DNA from 4 places in the Pseudomonas sp. 24 E 13 genome. Region 4 is predicted to be linked to each of the others. Evidence: predicted binding sites of a transcription regulator. Region 4 holds the regulator's gene; each other region holds the start of a gene.
What was found. The regulator sigma-54, encoded in region 4, starts transcription at its own class of promoters, with help from an activator protein. The targets are predictions, from matches to a motif close to ANTGGCATNNANNTTGCTNT.
Positions count from the first base shown of each region.

Region 1: a site for sigma-54 is predicted at 1,629-1,648, ahead of flgB (flagellar basal body rod protein FlgB). Genes of this name have one in related genera too.
Region 2: a site for sigma-54 is predicted at 1,888-1,907, ahead of BFP90_RS23910 (circularly permuted type 2 ATP-grasp protein). Genes of this name have one in related genera too.
Region 3: a site for sigma-54 is predicted at 1,758-1,777, ahead of BFP90_RS24200 (CmpA/NrtA family ABC transporter substrate-binding protein). Genes of this name have one in related genera too.

Region 1 is NZ_CVTO01000076.1:4,295-8,155, reverse strand. It holds gene flgD (flagellar hook assembly protein FlgD) at 1-715, opposite strand, end outside; gene flgC (flagellar basal body rod protein FlgC) at 732-1,175, opposite strand; gene flgB (flagellar basal body rod protein FlgB) at 1,179-1,586, opposite strand; gene cheR (protein-glutamate O-methyltransferase CheR) at 1,899-2,726, opposite strand; gene BFP90_RS04035 (chemotaxis protein CheV) at 2,770-3,702, opposite strand; gene flgA (flagellar basal body P-ring formation chaperone FlgA) at 3,778-3,861, shown strand, end outside.
Region 2 is NZ_CVTO01000154.1:15,545-19,405, reverse strand. It holds gene BFP90_RS23915 (transglutaminase family protein) at 1-407, opposite strand, end outside; gene BFP90_RS23910 (circularly permuted type 2 ATP-grasp protein) at 446-1,855, opposite strand; gene BFP90_RS23905 (ribonuclease E inhibitor RraB) at 2,309-2,650, opposite strand; gene BFP90_RS23900 (hypothetical protein) at 2,868-3,128, opposite strand; gene BFP90_RS23895 (START domain-containing protein) at 3,208-3,813, opposite strand; gene BFP90_RS23890 (YkgJ family cysteine cluster protein) at 3,855-3,861, opposite strand, start outside.
Region 3 is NZ_CVTO01000154.1:82,336-86,196, forward strand. It holds gene BFP90_RS24195 (ANTAR domain-containing response regulator) at 1-393, opposite strand, end outside; gene BFP90_RS24200 (CmpA/NrtA family ABC transporter substrate-binding protein) at 404-1,630, opposite strand; partial or broken gene BFP90_RS24205 (secretin N-terminal domain-containing protein) at 1,912-2,700, shown strand; gene BFP90_RS24210 (FliM/FliN family flagellar motor switch protein) at 2,807-3,028, shown strand; gene BFP90_RS24215 (winged helix-turn-helix domain-containing protein) at 3,187-3,573, shown strand; gene BFP90_RS24220 (transglycosylase SLT domain-containing protein) at 3,566-3,861, shown strand, end outside.
Region 4 is NZ_CVTO01000126.1:15,983-19,843, forward strand. It holds gene rapZ (RNase adapter RapZ) at 1-91, opposite strand, end outside; gene ptsN (PTS IIA-like nitrogen regulatory protein PtsN) at 94-558, opposite strand; gene hpf (ribosome hibernation-promoting factor, HPF/YfiA family) at 569-874, opposite strand; gene BFP90_RS15555 (RNA polymerase factor sigma-54) at 951-2,444, opposite strand; gene lptB (LPS export ABC transporter ATP-binding protein) at 2,629-3,354, opposite strand; gene lptA (lipopolysaccharide transport periplasmic protein LptA) at 3,354-3,861, opposite strand, start outside.

The sequences.
Region 1 (3,861 bases), on a different contig from region 4:
TACCGATAGTCTGAATTTGCGACAGCTTGACGCTGCCCATGCCGCCTGCAAGGTTCAACAGCATTTCGCCACCAGTCTTGCTCAGCGTCACGCTGGTCACCGTTGCCGGCAGTGAAGTAGCCAGGGCAACCGCGTCGCCCTTGTCGCTCTTGGCGGAGGCCGCGAAGGTGTAAGTGCCGGCTGGGGCAACCTCACCCTTATCGTTTTTGCCATCCCAGATGAAGTCCGACGAACCCGCGCTCTGGGCGCCCATATCGAGGGTGCGCACCACGTTGCCGTCCTTGTCGGTGATCTTGATCGAGACGTTGCCCGTTGCCGCCGTTACCGCCACCGACCCGTTCATGCTCTTGCTGGTATCGACCAGTGCCTTGTCGGTCTGGGTGATGATCGAACGTCCCACCAGCGACGAAGCCTGCAGCGCCTGCGACGAGCTGAAGTTGCTCGATATGTTGTTTACCGAGTCGTTCAGGGTGTTGATGCCTTCCAGGCTGCTGAACTGGGCCAACTGCGCCACGAAGGCACCGTTGTCCTGTGGCGACAACGGGTTCTGGTTTTTCAGCTGGGTGACCAGCAGTTGCAGGAATGCATCCTTGCCCAACGCCTGGTTGCCGGTGGCAGCCTTGGAAACATTCGCTACATTGTTTGAAGCGTCCTTGACCTTGGAGTTGAACAGGTCCTGGACTGCCGTGTTGTTCGACGTATCAACGATGGCCATTATTTGGCGCCCCTTATCACTGACCCAGGGTCAGGACCTTCTGCATCATGGTTTTGGCGGTGTTCATCATTTCCGCGTTGGTCTGGAACGAACGGCTGGCGGAAATCATGTCGGCCATCTCCTCGACCACGTTGACGTTGGGGTAGTAGACATAACCCTTTTCGTTCGCTGCCGGATGATTGGGCTCGTAACGCGCTTCGAGGTTGCTCTGGTCCTCGACCACACCCAGTACCTGCACGCCTTGCCCGGCGGCATCCTGGTTCTGGAACAGCGAATCACTGCCGCCGCCCTGGCCGCCCTGGAACATGGTGGCAAATACCGGATGACGGGCACGGTAAGTCTGGTCGATGCTCGAAGACACGGTCTCGGCGTTGGCGATGTTACTGGCGACGGTGTTCAAACGCGTGGTCTGCGCGCTCATGCCACTGCCGGCAATATTGAAAACACTGGACAGGGACATGGCTTATTCTCCACGCAGGGCTGACATCAGCCCTTTGAATTTGCTGTTGAGCAGGGTGAAGCTGGCCTGGAAGTTCACCGAGTTTTCGGCGTAGTTCGATTGTTCCAGTTGAGCATCAACGGTGTTCTGGTCGATCGACGGCTGCATCGGCGTGCGATACAGCAGCGACTCGTCACCACTGCTCAGGCCTTGCGCTTCAATATGACGGCTGTTGGTCATGTTCAAGGCGAAGGCGCCGTTTTTGGTCTTGTCCTGCTGTGCGGCGAGCACGGCGGAGAAGTCCAGGTCCCGAGCCTTGTAGTTCGGGGTGTCGGCGTTGGCAATGTTGTTGGCCAGGACTTCGGCACGCTGGGCGCGGAAGCCCAGGGCTTTTTCGTGGATACCGAGCGCTTTATCGAAGCTGATGCTCATGGCGGAAACCTTTAGGCTGACCTGCTGTTCGTTAGCAGGGTTATAGCAAGGTGCATGCCAATGTGACCAAGCCCCGTATATCAAGGGCTTGCAGAGAAATTGCCGGCGGCAATGCCAGAAAAGCGGCAAGTGCTTTCCGCGTGGCGCCAGTAAAGCGGCAATGGAAGGATTGCCGCTACCGTTGAAAGTGCCGCGAAACAAATGTGGGAGGGGGCTTGCCCCCGATAGCAGTGTGTCATGTCATGAATAGCTGACTGACCCACCGCCATCGGGGGCAAGCCCCCTCCCACATTTTTTACCGGGTAAACGTTGTTATTTGGCCTGGTAGATGATTCCCGGGCTGCACTGCACCATCTGGTAGTGATCCGGCAAGCCGTTCAAGGCTTCCGACGCGCCAAGGAATAGATACCCGCCGCGCTTGAGCGTGCCATGAATGCGCAAGAGGATGTCCTTCTTCACTTCGGCCGAGAAGTAGATCAGCACGTTGCGACAGAACACCATGTCGAACTTGCCCAGGCTGGCGTAGCTGTCGAGCAAGTTGAACGAGCGGAACTCGACGCGGTTCTTGATCGGCGCCTTGATCGCCCAGCGCCCTGCCCCCTTCGGGTCAAAATAGCGCTGCAAACGTTCCTGGGACAGGCCTCGGCCCAGGGCCAGGCTGTCGTACTCACCGGTCTTGCAGTTGGTGAGCATGCTGCCGGAGAGGTCCGTCGCCACAATTTGCGCGCCGGCTTTCAACTGGCCCATGTTGGTCCGCTCGAACTCGTCGATGGTCATGGAGATCGAATAAGGTTCCTGTCCCGAGGAGCATGCCGCCGACCAGATGCGCAGGCGCTGGCCCGGGCTGGCCTTGATGGCTTCGGGCAGCACTTTGTTCTTGAGCACCTCAAAGGGGTAGGTATCGCGAAACCATAAGGTTTCGTTGGTGGTCATGGCATCGACCACCATCTCCTTGAGCCCGCTGCGCGGCTGCCCCTGGATACGCTGGACCAGCTCACCCAGGGATTTGATGCCCTGCTGTTCCATCAGCTTGTTGAGACGGCTGGATACCAGGTACTGCTTGTTTTCACCGAGCAATATGCCACAGGCTTTTTCCAGGAAGACCCGGAACTGTTCGAAATCCAAATTACCCGTAGACAATGGTACCGCCTCTTAAATCGTGTGACCGCCAGGAGAAATGCCCCTAGCCGTGATCTGCTGCCTTGATCCGGTCGACTACCCGGGATGCGAGGTCATCAGGCCGGAATTTGGCCAGGAAGTCATCTGCACCGACCTTCTTGACCATGGCCTGATTGAATACCCCCGACAACGAAGTATGCAGGATGATGTGCAATTTTTGCATGCGTGGATCGTTGCGTATTTCAGCCGTGAGGGTGTATCCGTCCATTTCCGGCATTTCAATGTCGGAAATCATCATCAGGAACTCTTCTTCCGGCTTCTTGCCCTCGTCCACCAACTTGCGCAGGTAATCCAAGGCTTGGCGCCCATCATTAAGGGCTACGACCTCGACGCCAACGGTTTGCAGGCAACGCGTGACCTGCTTGCGCGCGACAGAGGAGTCGTCCACGGTCAACACGCGCAGGGATACCGCCTTGTGTGCCGTCTCGGCATCCACGACCCCGACGGAAATCGTTTCCGAGGTGGGCGCAACCTCGGCGAGGATTTTCTCCACGTCGATGATCTCGACCAACTGGTTATCCACCCGCGTCACCGCCGTGAGGTAATGATCGCGCCCGGTGCCCTTGGGCGGCGGATGAATCTCTTCCCAGTTCATGTTGACGATACGTTCCACCGAGCGCACCAGAAACCCCTGGGTCTTGGTGTTGTACTCGGTAATGATCACGAACGGGCTCTCGCGGTCCTGCAAACCAGAGGACCCGGTGGCCATTGCCAAGTCAAGAATGGGGATGGTCGCGCCACGTATATTGGCAACGCCACACACCACCGGACTGGACTTGGGCATGATCGTCAGCTTGGGACACTGCAGCACTTCGCGCACTTTAAACACGTTGATCCCGTACAGCTGCTTGCCGTCCAGGCGAAAAAGCAACAACTCCAGGCGATTCTGCCCTACCAGCTGTGTGCGCTGGTTTACTGAATCCATTACACCTGCCATGCCCAGACTCCTAAATCCCAGAGGTACGATGCGTACCCAACACTAAACGGCACGAGCTTTGCTATTTGGTTGGCTATGGATATTAAAACGACAGTTTCCCGACGCGCTTGCCGCCCAAAGTATCGCAGATTGCTCTGCGCCGCGATGGCGCTGCTTGTC
Region 2 (3,861 bases), on a different contig from region 4:
GATTGGTTCAAGGCCTGCATCAGGTCGATCAGGGCCGTGCGGTCACGCCGCTGGTGGCAGTGCTGCCGGGCAAAACCGCGCAGGGCTTCGTCGGGTTCGGTCAGGCGCGTGCCGCGCAGGAACGGAAAGGCCGACTGGCTCTCATGTTCAGCCTCGCGCAGCTCGTCGATATCCACCTGGCCACGGGCGCCGATAATGATGGAGTCGTGAGGTTCGTCCAGCGTCAGCACATGCAGGATGTTGCCGAACGGGTCCACCTGTGCCCGCACAGGGCGCGGCAGGTCAAGCTGCCAGCTGAGCACGTGCTGGCGCTCGCTGTCGTGGGGCGTCAGGCGCAGATACTGGATGCTGGCGCGCACCTGGTCTTCGTAGCGGTAGGTGGTTTCGTGGCTGATGGAGAGTCTCATGCCGCCTCCAGGGGGGAACAGTTTTTAATCAACACAGGTCAATCCTCGACCACCCAGGTGTCTTTGGTGCCGCCGCCCTGGGACGAATTGACCACCAGCGAACCTTCGCGCAGCGCTACACGGGTCAGGCCACCGGGCACCACGCGGGTGTCCTTGCCGGACAGCACGAACGGGCGCAGGTCGATATGCCGTGGGGCGATGCCGTTTTCTACAAACGTCGGGCAAGTGGACAAACACAGGGTGGGTTGGGCGATATAGGCGTGGGGCTTGGCCTTGATGCGTGCGCGGAACGCCTCGATTTCCGCAGCGGTGGACGCCGGGCCCACCAGCATGCCGTAGCCGCCGGAGCCCTGGGTTTCCTTGACCACCAACTCGGGCAAGTGGGCCAGGACGTGGGACAACTCGTCGGGCTTACGGCATTGAAACGTCGGAACGTTCTGCAGGATCGGTTCTTCATCCAGGTAAAAACGGATCATCTCGGTGACGAAGGGGTAGACCGATTTGTCATCCGCCACCCCGGTGCCGATGGCATTGGCCAGCACGACATTGCCCGAACGGTAGGCGGCCAGCAGGCCCGGCACGCCGAGCATCGAGGCCGGGTTGAAGGCCAGGGGGTCGAGAAACGCGTCGTCGAGACGGCGGTAGATCACGTCCACCGCCTTGGGGCCGTCGGTGGTGCGCATGAATACGCGGTCATCGCGCACGAACAAATCGGCGCCCTCCACCAACTCCACGCCCATTTCCCTGGCGAGGAAGGCATGCTCGAAAAACGCACTGTTGAAGCGCCCCGGGGTCAGCACCACCACGCTGGGATTATCCAGGGGGCTGGCGCTTTTCAGGGTGTCGAGCAACAGGTTGGGGTAATGATCAATCGGCGCAATACGCTGGGCCGCGAACAGCTCCGGGAACAGGCGCATCATCATCTTGCGGTCTTCAAGCATGTAGCTGACGCCGCTCGGCGTACGCAAGTTGTCTTCCAGCACGTAGTAAGTGCCGTCGCCATCGCGAACGAGGTCGACCCCGGAGACGTGGGAATACAGATCACGGTGCAGGTTCAGGCCCTGCATGGCCAATTGGTATTGCTCGTTGGCCAGCACCTGTTCGGCGGGAATGATCCCGGCCCTGATGATGCGTTGTTCGTGGTACAGGTCGGCGAGGAACATGTTCAGCGCCTTGACCCGCTGGATACAGCCGCGCTCGACCGTTCGCCATTCGCTCGCCGGGATGCTGCGGGGGATGGTGTCGAAGGGAATCAAGCGCTCGGTCCCTTGCTCGTCCCCATAAAGCGTGAAGGTGATCCCTGCACGATGGAACAGCAAATCGGCCTCGCGCCGACGCTGGGCCAGCAGTTCGGCTGGGGTATCGGCCAACCAACGGGCAAACTGGCGGTAATGGGGCCGGACCTGCCCTGCCCCATCGTACATTTCATCGTAATAAGTGCGGATCATGCCGTACTCCTTGTCACCCGGACGCATGGACCTTCGCAAGGCCCGTGCCAGCGGCATAAACACTTGAAAATCAAAAACCTGGACAACCCGGGGATTCTCACTGCACCGTCCTGGTGCGCGTAATCACCGGAGTTTCGCCGCACGCTTCATGGCGATGCGACCTCTGACTATCACCAGCATAGTCAGAGTTGATTTCACTGCCCGCCCGCACCTGCGGATAATCATCTCCATCGGCTGAAAAGGACATGTCCTACAGCTAAACCCTTTGCACAGCCAGTACCGTGTCAGCTCGTGTACTGATCGGCTCCTCGATCTTCCCTTTCAGCCACCCTACTCGGGTGGCTTTTTTTTGGGCGCACACAAAGCGCGCTGCGCGTTGCGAACATTGGCGGGCGGCTCAAACAAAATCGGCCGACCCAAAGGTCAGCCGATGTGCTGTGTTGCTCATAAACGCTACATGGGTAACCCACGCACCTCCTGCTTGACGCCCCAGCCTTCGATGATCCCGCCAAGCGGCTCTACCACTGCCTCAAAGTCCTGCTCGAAGTCTCCTATACCGTCGTAGGTTGCAGACATGATTTTGCTCAACTCCAAGTACCAGGCACCATCGTCGCGTGCGCTGACCTGGGCGTTCAGCGATTCTCCACGAAATCGACCCGCAGCCCTGCGCGCCCGTTCTTCATCAGGAAAAATGGCGTAGAACTCGATGGGGTGAAAGCGTGAGAAGTCGAAGCCGCCTTCTTTCATGCGGCGCAGAACGTTGGTGCTGATGTCTTCTTGATAGGCTGTGCTCATGAAACGTCCTCCTCAGACTGATGGATAGACTTTCCGTGCTTCCTGAAGCTGAAGCCCGCGCGCTACTGGCGCGGGTACCACGGCAATGACCACCGCAGGAAAACAAGCATGTAGCTGACAAGACCAGACCTGAGCGATTGATTCGCTGATCTCGATTGCAGAGTAGCGCGAAGCTACCACCTGCACCAGAGGCGCAAAGATGGCATGCAGGGAATATTCAGGCGGCGGGTTCGACCCTGAGGTCTTTGATACCATTTTGGTCGTGCAAGCTCTTGACCGTAGGATCGGGAACACGATCGGCAAGATCGTTGAGGTCCAGCTTTTCCAATACCGGCGACACGCGTATGCGCACCATCTGTGCGGCCTCTTCCAGCGTCGGCTCATGATCGCAGTCAAATTGCTCGACTACCGGCTCACCACGGTCATTGATGAAAGAAATGTTCCACTTCGGCATCGGTGCCTCCTCGATAAAACCCATGTGTGGGCTCACATCTATCTGGACCTTGAGGGCTCACCAAACGTTCCACTCAAGGCAGGAGGCACAGGATTCGCCGCGCTTACTTCTCGGCGCGTTCCCTCAGGGCTTTCAAGGTGTTGAACGGTGCGTCCACCACAAACTTGTTGGCCAGCCACGACGGCACGCTGCCGCCCGGCTCGGTGTGCACCTGGTAGGTCACTTCGGTCTCGTTGGCGCCTTTGGGCACCAGTGTCCAGGCACCTTGCACCTGGGCGACCCGCACATAGCCTTTCTCTTCAGGCTTGTAGGTCGGCACACCCTCCAGTTTACGGGTGACGGTACCGTCAGCGGACCTTGTGGTGGTGACATGGATGTACGAATCACGGTCCGTCACCGGGAACGGCGCCTTGAACTGGGTGTAGGTCCAGGCCTCATCGCCTTTCTTGTCGACGAGCTTTTGCGATTTGCACTCATGAATCCACTTGCAGGCGCCCGCGACGTCCTCCTGCAGCGCAACGATCTTCGCCACTGGCGCCTTGATCACGGTCACCCCGCGATAGGCCTTGTACTTGGAACCGGCCACTTCGCTCAGGGACACTTTGATCCCGTCCTCGTCCTTGGCCACTTGCCAGTCCTCGGCCTGGGCAGCACCGGCGAACATCATTGTAAAACCACAGACCACAGCCATTCGTTTCAGCGAACCCATCGATGTATTCCTTATTGTTGAAGTTCCGATAGTAAAGCCCATCAAGCC
Region 3 (3,861 bases), on a different contig from region 4:
GTGCAGCTGGGCACGCAGGGCCTGGTCGCTTTCAAAGCGCGCCATGGCCACCTCGAGGATCGGTTGCAGGCGCTGGGCCTGGATGCCTTCGACAATATAGGCACTGACCCCGGACTTGATCGCCTGGCGCATGACAGTCGGGTCATGTTCATCGGTGAACATCACGATAGGGCGGGGCTGGTCCCGGCTGACCAGCACCACTTGTTCCATCACATCGCGGCCGGGTGACTCGGTATCGATCAGGATCACGTCGGGGCGCACTGTTTCGACGCGTGCGGGCAAGTCGATGGTCAGGCCGGATTCATCGATCACCTCAAAGCCGGCCTCGGTCAGCGCGGCCTTGAGCCGGCCGACTTTGCGCGGGGTGTCGTTGATCAACAGGATTCGCAGCATGCTCGTGCTCCTAGCGCAGCGCTTGGCGGCTGGTGTCATCCGCCATGGCGTGCAGGCGGAAGCTGCGGGCATAGCCGGCGGGGTCGGAGCCGTCCCAGATCCTGCCGTCGATCAACTGGCTGCTGCGCATATCCTGGGCATGGGTCGGCACGCCCACGGCGCTGGCGGCCTGACGATACACATCCAATTGTTGCACCTGGCGGGCGACGGCCAGGTAATCGGGGTCTTCGCGCAGCAGGCCCCAACGGCGAAACTGGGTCATGAACCACATACCGTCGCACAGGTAAGGCAGGTTGACCGCGCCATCGGCGAAGAACCGCAGCGCATGCGGGTCCTGCCACTGGTTGCCCAGGCCATCTTCGTAGTGCCCCAGCAGTCGTGGCTCGATACAGTCCAGCGGTGCGTCGAGGTACTCGCGGGCGCTGAGCAGTTGGGCGGTGGAACGACGGTTTTGCGTGCTCGCTTCGATAAAGCGACTGGCCTCAAGAATCGCCATCACCAATACGCGCGCCGTATTGGGGTACTGGTCGACGAAGGCTTGGGTACAACCCAGGACTTTTTCCGGATGATTGGGCCAGATCGACTGGCTGGTCGCCAGGGTGAAGCCCTGGTTCTGCTTGACGGCGCTGGCGCACCAGGGTTCGCCGACACACAGGCCGTCGATGCGTCCCGCCTGCAGGTGCGCGACCATCTGCGGCGGGGGCACTACCACACTGTCCACGTCCCGCAGCGGGTGGATGCCCTGGCTCGCCAGCCAGTAATACAGCCACATGGCGTGGGTGCCCGTCGGAAAGGTCTGGGCGAAGGTGAGTTTTGTGCGGCTTTGGTGCACGTGGCGATCCAGCGCCTCAGGAGTGACCACGCCCTGCTGTTGCAGCCCACGGGACAGGTTGATGCTCTGTCCGTTTTGATTGAGCCCCATCAGCACCGCCATCGGGCTCGGCGCAACGCCGCCGATGCCCAGGTGCACGGCATAGATCAGGCCGTAGAGGCTATGGGCGGCGTCCAGCTCACCGCTGACCAGTTTGTCGCGCAAGTTGGCCCAGGACGATTGGCGCTTGAGGTTCAGTGTGAGGCCGTAGGGTTGCGCAAACCCCTGGGTGGCGGCGACCACCAGCGAGGCGCAATCAGTCAGGGCCATGAAACCCAGGTCCAGGCTGCTCTTTTCCGGGGCGTCACTGCCGTTTACCCAGGCGAGCGCGGGGTTCACCGAGCTGCCGTCGACCGAATCGTTCATCAACACCTACCTTTTCTCGCAAAAAAAAGCGTCGCGCCCTCGGATGGCGATACCGGCCATTACAGGGAAACGACGCCTTTGTCCGTAGGCCCGCACCGTCGGTGGTGCGCGCCCTGATAGAGAGTGCGTAGCAAGGCACATGCCACGGGGCAGCCGTCAGCTTTCCATCATGATTGAACCTCGCCCGCCTTTCAGTATGGCCGCTCTTTTGCGTCCTCCCCCCAGGAAAACCCACGGTGCATGCTGATTCCGCCATTACGACCCGCCACTGCCTCTGCAGCATGCTGCTGTGGGTCGCGCTGTTGCTGGTCAGCCATGTGGCCCGGGGCGATCCGTATCAGGCCAGGGATGAGCGCCTGGACAGTTTTTTCACGGCGCTGTCGGTGCCGTTGGGGATGCCTGTGGTGGTCAGTCGGGAAGCGGCGCCCAAGCGTGTCAGCGGGACATTCGATTTTGACGCGCCGCAACAGGTCCTCGAAACGCTGGCCGGGCAGGAAGGCCTGATCTGGCACAGCGACGGGCAGGCCGTGTACCTCTACAACGCGAGTGAAGCCAGGACCTCTGCGGTGGCGCTGCGCTACATCTCGGTCAACCGGCTGCGCGGCATCATGCGCCGAACAGGCATGGATGAATCGCGCTATCCCTTGCGCGACAGCGGGGTGCGTACGTTCTACGTGTCCGGGCCGCCAAGCTACGTCAGCCAGGTGCTGCGGCTGGCGCAATTGACCGACCGGCAACGCAGTGAACTGCGTGTGGGGGCGCACGCCTTCGGTGTGGTGCAGGTGTTCAATACCCACGTCGAGGATCGGCAGCATGGGACCGGCGCAAACAAGGTCACGGTGCCGGGCATGGCCTCCGTCATCCAAGGCCTGCTGGCCAGTGAGCAGAAGGGCCTGCTGGCGGACAAGAACCTGACGCTGATCGCTTATCCGGACACCAACAGCCTCCTGATCAAGGGCAAGCCTGCTCAGGTCAGCCTGATCGAAAAACTGGTGGATGAATTGGATGTGCCCAAGCAAGTCAATGAAATCTCGTCATGGCGTGTGGAAGCGGGTCGTGACGAATCGAAGCCCCCGGCCGGGCCGCCGCCGTTGACGGCCGCGCAATATGAACGTGTGCAACGTGCGTTTGTCAGGTCGGGCCGCGAGCGTTCTCCCTGAATAAAGGCGTTAGTCCATGTACCTGGAAATACTGCTGCAGGAGCAACTGATCAGCCGCAAGCGACTGGCTGCGTTTGCGCCGGGCAAAGTCTTGCCTTTGGCACCCGAAGTCATCCATTGCGTGGAGGTTCGGGTCAATGGGCAACTGATGGCGGTGGGTGAGTTGGTGCAGTTGGAGGATCGATTAGGGGTGGAGCTGCATGAGGTGTATCAGGAGTGGCTGCCGTATTCCGGTTGAGGCGAATTGTCTTACAGCAAACCGCTGAAAGACGCTGATTGAATCGGGTTTTTCCTAACGTGATACGCGAGGGAGGTTTTTATAGTCATGGCATCGGGCAAGTGGGCCGTCACAGGAAGATTGGATTGAATGTCAGCAGTCGAACGTGCAGGTGCCTTATGGCGGTGGTGATTGAAGAATCGACAAAGTCCCTCGTTTTCGCTGATTGGACCTTGCATGACGATGGTCGGCTGACAGGCAGAGAAACCGACATTCAACTGCCGCCCAAAGAGGGCAGCGTGCTTCGATTGTTGCTGGCCTCCGGCGGTGCGTTGATGACCAAGGACCGCCTGTTGGCGCTCGCCTGGCCCAGGGGCGAGGTGGCCGATGAGTCATTGACCCGTTGCATTTATGCCTTGCGCAAACACTTGAGCGCCGACAAGGGGTTTATCAAGACCGTGTATGGCAAGGGGTATCGTTTTACCTGCCCCGTGCAGGTAAAAGACGCTGAGCCGATGCGGGTGGTGCACACGTGCGCGGCATGCGGACAGATCAGCCATGTCTAAGCGGTGGGGCAGGGGCCTGATCCTCGGCCTGCTGCTGGGCAGCAACCAGGCCCTGGCCTACTGCTGGGATGAGGTGGCGCGTCGCTACGACTTCGAGCCGGAGTTGCTGCAGGCGATCGCGGCGGTGGAGTCGGGGTTCCGGGCGCAGGCGATCAACGCGGTCAACGCCAATGGCACCCACGATATCGGCTTGATGCAAATCAACAGCAGTCACTTGCCTCGCTTGCTCGAGCTGGGCATCACCGAGGAACGGTTGCTGAACGAGCCATGTCTGTCGGTGGAGGTTGG
Region 4 (3,861 bases):
TGTCGATGCAATAGAAGCCGCTGTCTTCAAGAACGTTAAGCGCAGTGCTCTTACCCGAGCCGGAACGGCCGCTGACGATGATCAAGCGCATGATTACTGCCCGTTTTGCTCATCCAGGACGACCTGATACAGCGCCTCGTTACTGCCGGCGCTGCGCAATTTATCGCGCACTTCCTTGCGGTCGAGCATGCTGGCGATCTGCCGGAGCAGTTCCAGGTGGGCATCGGTGGCGGCTTCCGGGACCAGCAAGACGAACAGCAGGTCAACCGGGGCACCGTCGATGGCGTCGAAATCGATAGGGTGATCCAGGTGCAGCAGAGCGCTGACCGGTGTTTCGCAGCCTTTTAGGCGGCAGTGGGGGATGGCGATGCCGTTACCAAAACCGGTGGAGCCGAGTTTTTCACGTGCAATCAATGCCTCATATACAGCTTGCGTATCCAGCTCGGGCACTTCACGCCCAATCAGATTAGCAATTTGTTCAAGGGCGCGCTTTTTACTGCCGCCCGGCACGTTCACGAGGGAACGGCCGGGGGTCAGGATGGTTTCAAGTCGGATCATGGGGGGAGGGTTAACGACCTGTACCTTGCATCAGGTGCAGATTCTTTTCCTTATGCTTTATGAGTTGGCGGTCGAGCTTGTCGTAGAGCGAGTCAATCGCCGCGTACATATCTTCATGTTCCGCATTGGCGACGAGTTTGGCATTCGGTACGTGCAGGGTGGCCTCGATTTTCTGTTTGAGCTTGTCGACCTCCATGATGACCTGCACGTTGGTGATCTTGTCAAAGTGCCCCGCAAGCTTGTTCAGCTTGCTCTCGGTGTATTCACGCAGGGGCTTGGTGACTTCCAGTTGGTGTCCACTGATGTTGACTTGCATACAGCTTCTCCTTCGTTGCCAGTGCATAAAGCGGCAGGCGAAAAGCGCCTGCCACTGGAACGCTATGCCCCGCCCGTCACATCAAACGCTTACGCTCGCTGGAAGGCGCGATCCCGAGGGACTCGCGGTACTTGGCGACGGTTCGACGGGCGACCTGAATGCCTTGTGCCTCCAGTAAACCAGCGATCTTGCTGTCACTCAACGGCTTTTTCTGATTTTCCGCGGCAACCAGTTTTTTGATGATCGCGCGGATCGCCGTGGACGAGCATTCGCCGCCTTCGGAGGTGCTTACGTGGCTGGAGAAAAAGTATTTCAGCTCATATATGCCCCGCGGGGTATGCATGAATTTTTGCGTGGTCACCCGTGAAATCGTCGATTCATGCATGCCGACCGCCTCGGCGATGTCATGCAGCACCAGCGGTTTCATGGCTTCGTCACCATATTCCAGGAAGCCGCGCTGGTGCTCGACGATCTGGGTGGCGACTTTCATCAGGGTTTCGTTGCGGCTTTGCAGGCTCTTGATGAACCAGCGCGCTTCCTGCAGCTGGTTGCGCATGAAGGTGTTGTCGGCGCTGGTATCGGCGCGGCGCACGAAACCGGCGTATTGCGGGTTGACCCGCAGGCGTGGCACCGACTCCTGGTTCAACTCGACCAGCCAGCGCTCGTTGTCCTTGCGCACGATCACGTCAGGGACGACATATTCGGCTTCGCTGGACTCGATCTGCGAGCCCGGGCGCGGGTTGAGGCTCTGCACCAGCTCGATGACCTGGCGCAGCTCGTCTTCCTTGAGTTTCATGCGACGCATCAACTGGCTGTAGTCGCGGCTGCCCAGCAGGTCGATGTAGTCGCTGACCAGGCGCTTGGCTTCAGCCAGCCAGGGTGTCTTGGCCGGCAGTTGGCGCAGTTGCAGCAACAGGCACTCGCTGAGCGTACGGGCGCCAATCCCGGCGGGCTCGAATTGCTGGATGCGGTGCAGGACGGCTTCGATCTCGTCCAGCTCGATATCCAGCTCCGGGTCGAACGCCTCAAGAATTTCTTCCAGCGTCTCGTCCAGGTAACCCTGGTTGTTGATGCAATCGATCAGGGTGACGGCGATCAGACGATCGGTGTCGGACATCGGCGCCAGGTTAAGTTGCCACAATAGGTGACTCTGCAGGCTCTCGCCGACCGACGTACGGGTGGTGAAGTCCCATTCGTCATCATCATTGCTGGGCAGGCTGCTGGCGCTGGTCTGGTACACGTCTTCCCAGGCGGTATCCACGGGAAGCTCGTTGGGAATGCGTTCGTTCCATTCGCCGTCCTCGAGGTTATCCACCGTAGGGGCGGTTTCCTGATAGGACGGTTCCTGCACGTCGGGATTGGGCTTTTGCTCGATGTTGTCGGCCAAAGGGTCTGTGTTGTCGAAGTCGTCGCCTTCTTCCTGGCGTTCGAGCATCGGATTGGACTCCAGGGCCTCCTGGATTTCCTGTTGCAGGTCCAGGGTCGACAATTGGAGCAGGCGGATGGCCTGTTGCAGCTGCGGTGTCATCGTCAGCTGCTGGCCCATTCTCAGGACTAGCGATGGTTTCATGGCAGGGGCTTAACACCTTATTCGCCGGCGCAATGCGCCATCCACGACAGGGCGCGTGAGCGCCAAACATAAGCAAATTATATGCCTGAAATCAGGGCCTTTGCCTAGAGCGCGGTAACAATAAAAAAACCGAGGTTTTCATTGACTCGCTCGCACTCTTGCCAATGGCCCGATATCACCGTGTCTACAGGCGGAACTCGTGACCCAGGTAAACTTCTTTCACCAGCTCGTTGGCCAGGATCGTCGCGGAATCACCTTCGGCGATCAGTTGCCCATCGTTGACGATGTAAGCGGTTTCGCAGATATCCAGGGTTTCACGCACGTTGTGGTCGGTGATCAACACACCAATGCCCTTTGCCTTGAGGTGATGGATGATCTGCTTGATATCGCCCACCGAGATCGGGTCGACACCGGCAAACGGTTCGTCCAGCAGGATGAATTTCGGCGCGGTTGCCAGGGCGCGGGCGATCTCCACACGACGACGCTCACCCCCGGACAGGCTCATGCCGAGGTTGTCGCGAATATGGTTGATGTGGAATTCCTGCAGCAGGCTTTCCAGCTCCTGGCGGCGGCCATCGCGGTCGAGTTCCTTGCGGGTCTCGAGGATCGCCATGATGTTGTCGGCCACCGACAGTTTGCGGAAGATCGACGCCTCCTGGGGAAGATAGCCGATACCTGCGCGGGCACGGCCGTGCATTGGCTGGTGGCTGACGTCCAGGTCGTCGATCAATACGCGTCCCTGGTCCGCCTGGACCAGCCCGACGATCATATAGAAGCAGGTAGTCTTGCCGGCGCCGTTGGGGCCGAGCAAGCCGACGATCTGGCCGCTGTCGATCGACAGGCTCACATCGCGTACCACCTGACGGCTTTTATAGGCCTTGGCCAGATGCTGGGCTTTCAGGGTTGCCATTACTCGGCCTTCTTCTTCGGCTGGATGACCATGTCGATCCGTGGGCGAGGTGTGCTGAGCTTGTTGCCATTGGCGCGACCGGCCTGGGCGACCTGGGTCTTGGTGTTGTAGACGATTTTCTCGCCTTCGGTCGAGTTGCCGTCGGCACTGAGTACCTTGGCCTGGTCAATCAATACGATGCGATTTTGCTGGGCATGGTATTGAATGGTCTTGCCGTAGCCCTTCATCGGGCCTGGGTCTTCCGCCTTTTGCTGCTGCTCGAAGTAAGCCAGGTTGCCCACCGAGGTCACGACATCGATATCGCCGGCCTGGGTACGCGTCAGGGTCACCGTGTTGCCGGTGATCTTCATCGAGCCCTGGGTGATGATGACGCCACCTGTGTAGGTTGCGACGCCTTGTTTGTCATCCAGCTGCGCATCGTCAGCCGAGATGTGGATCGGTTGCTGGCTATCGTTCGGCAGAGCCCAGGCGCTCACGCTTCCCAGTGCTGCGCCCAGACCGAGCAAA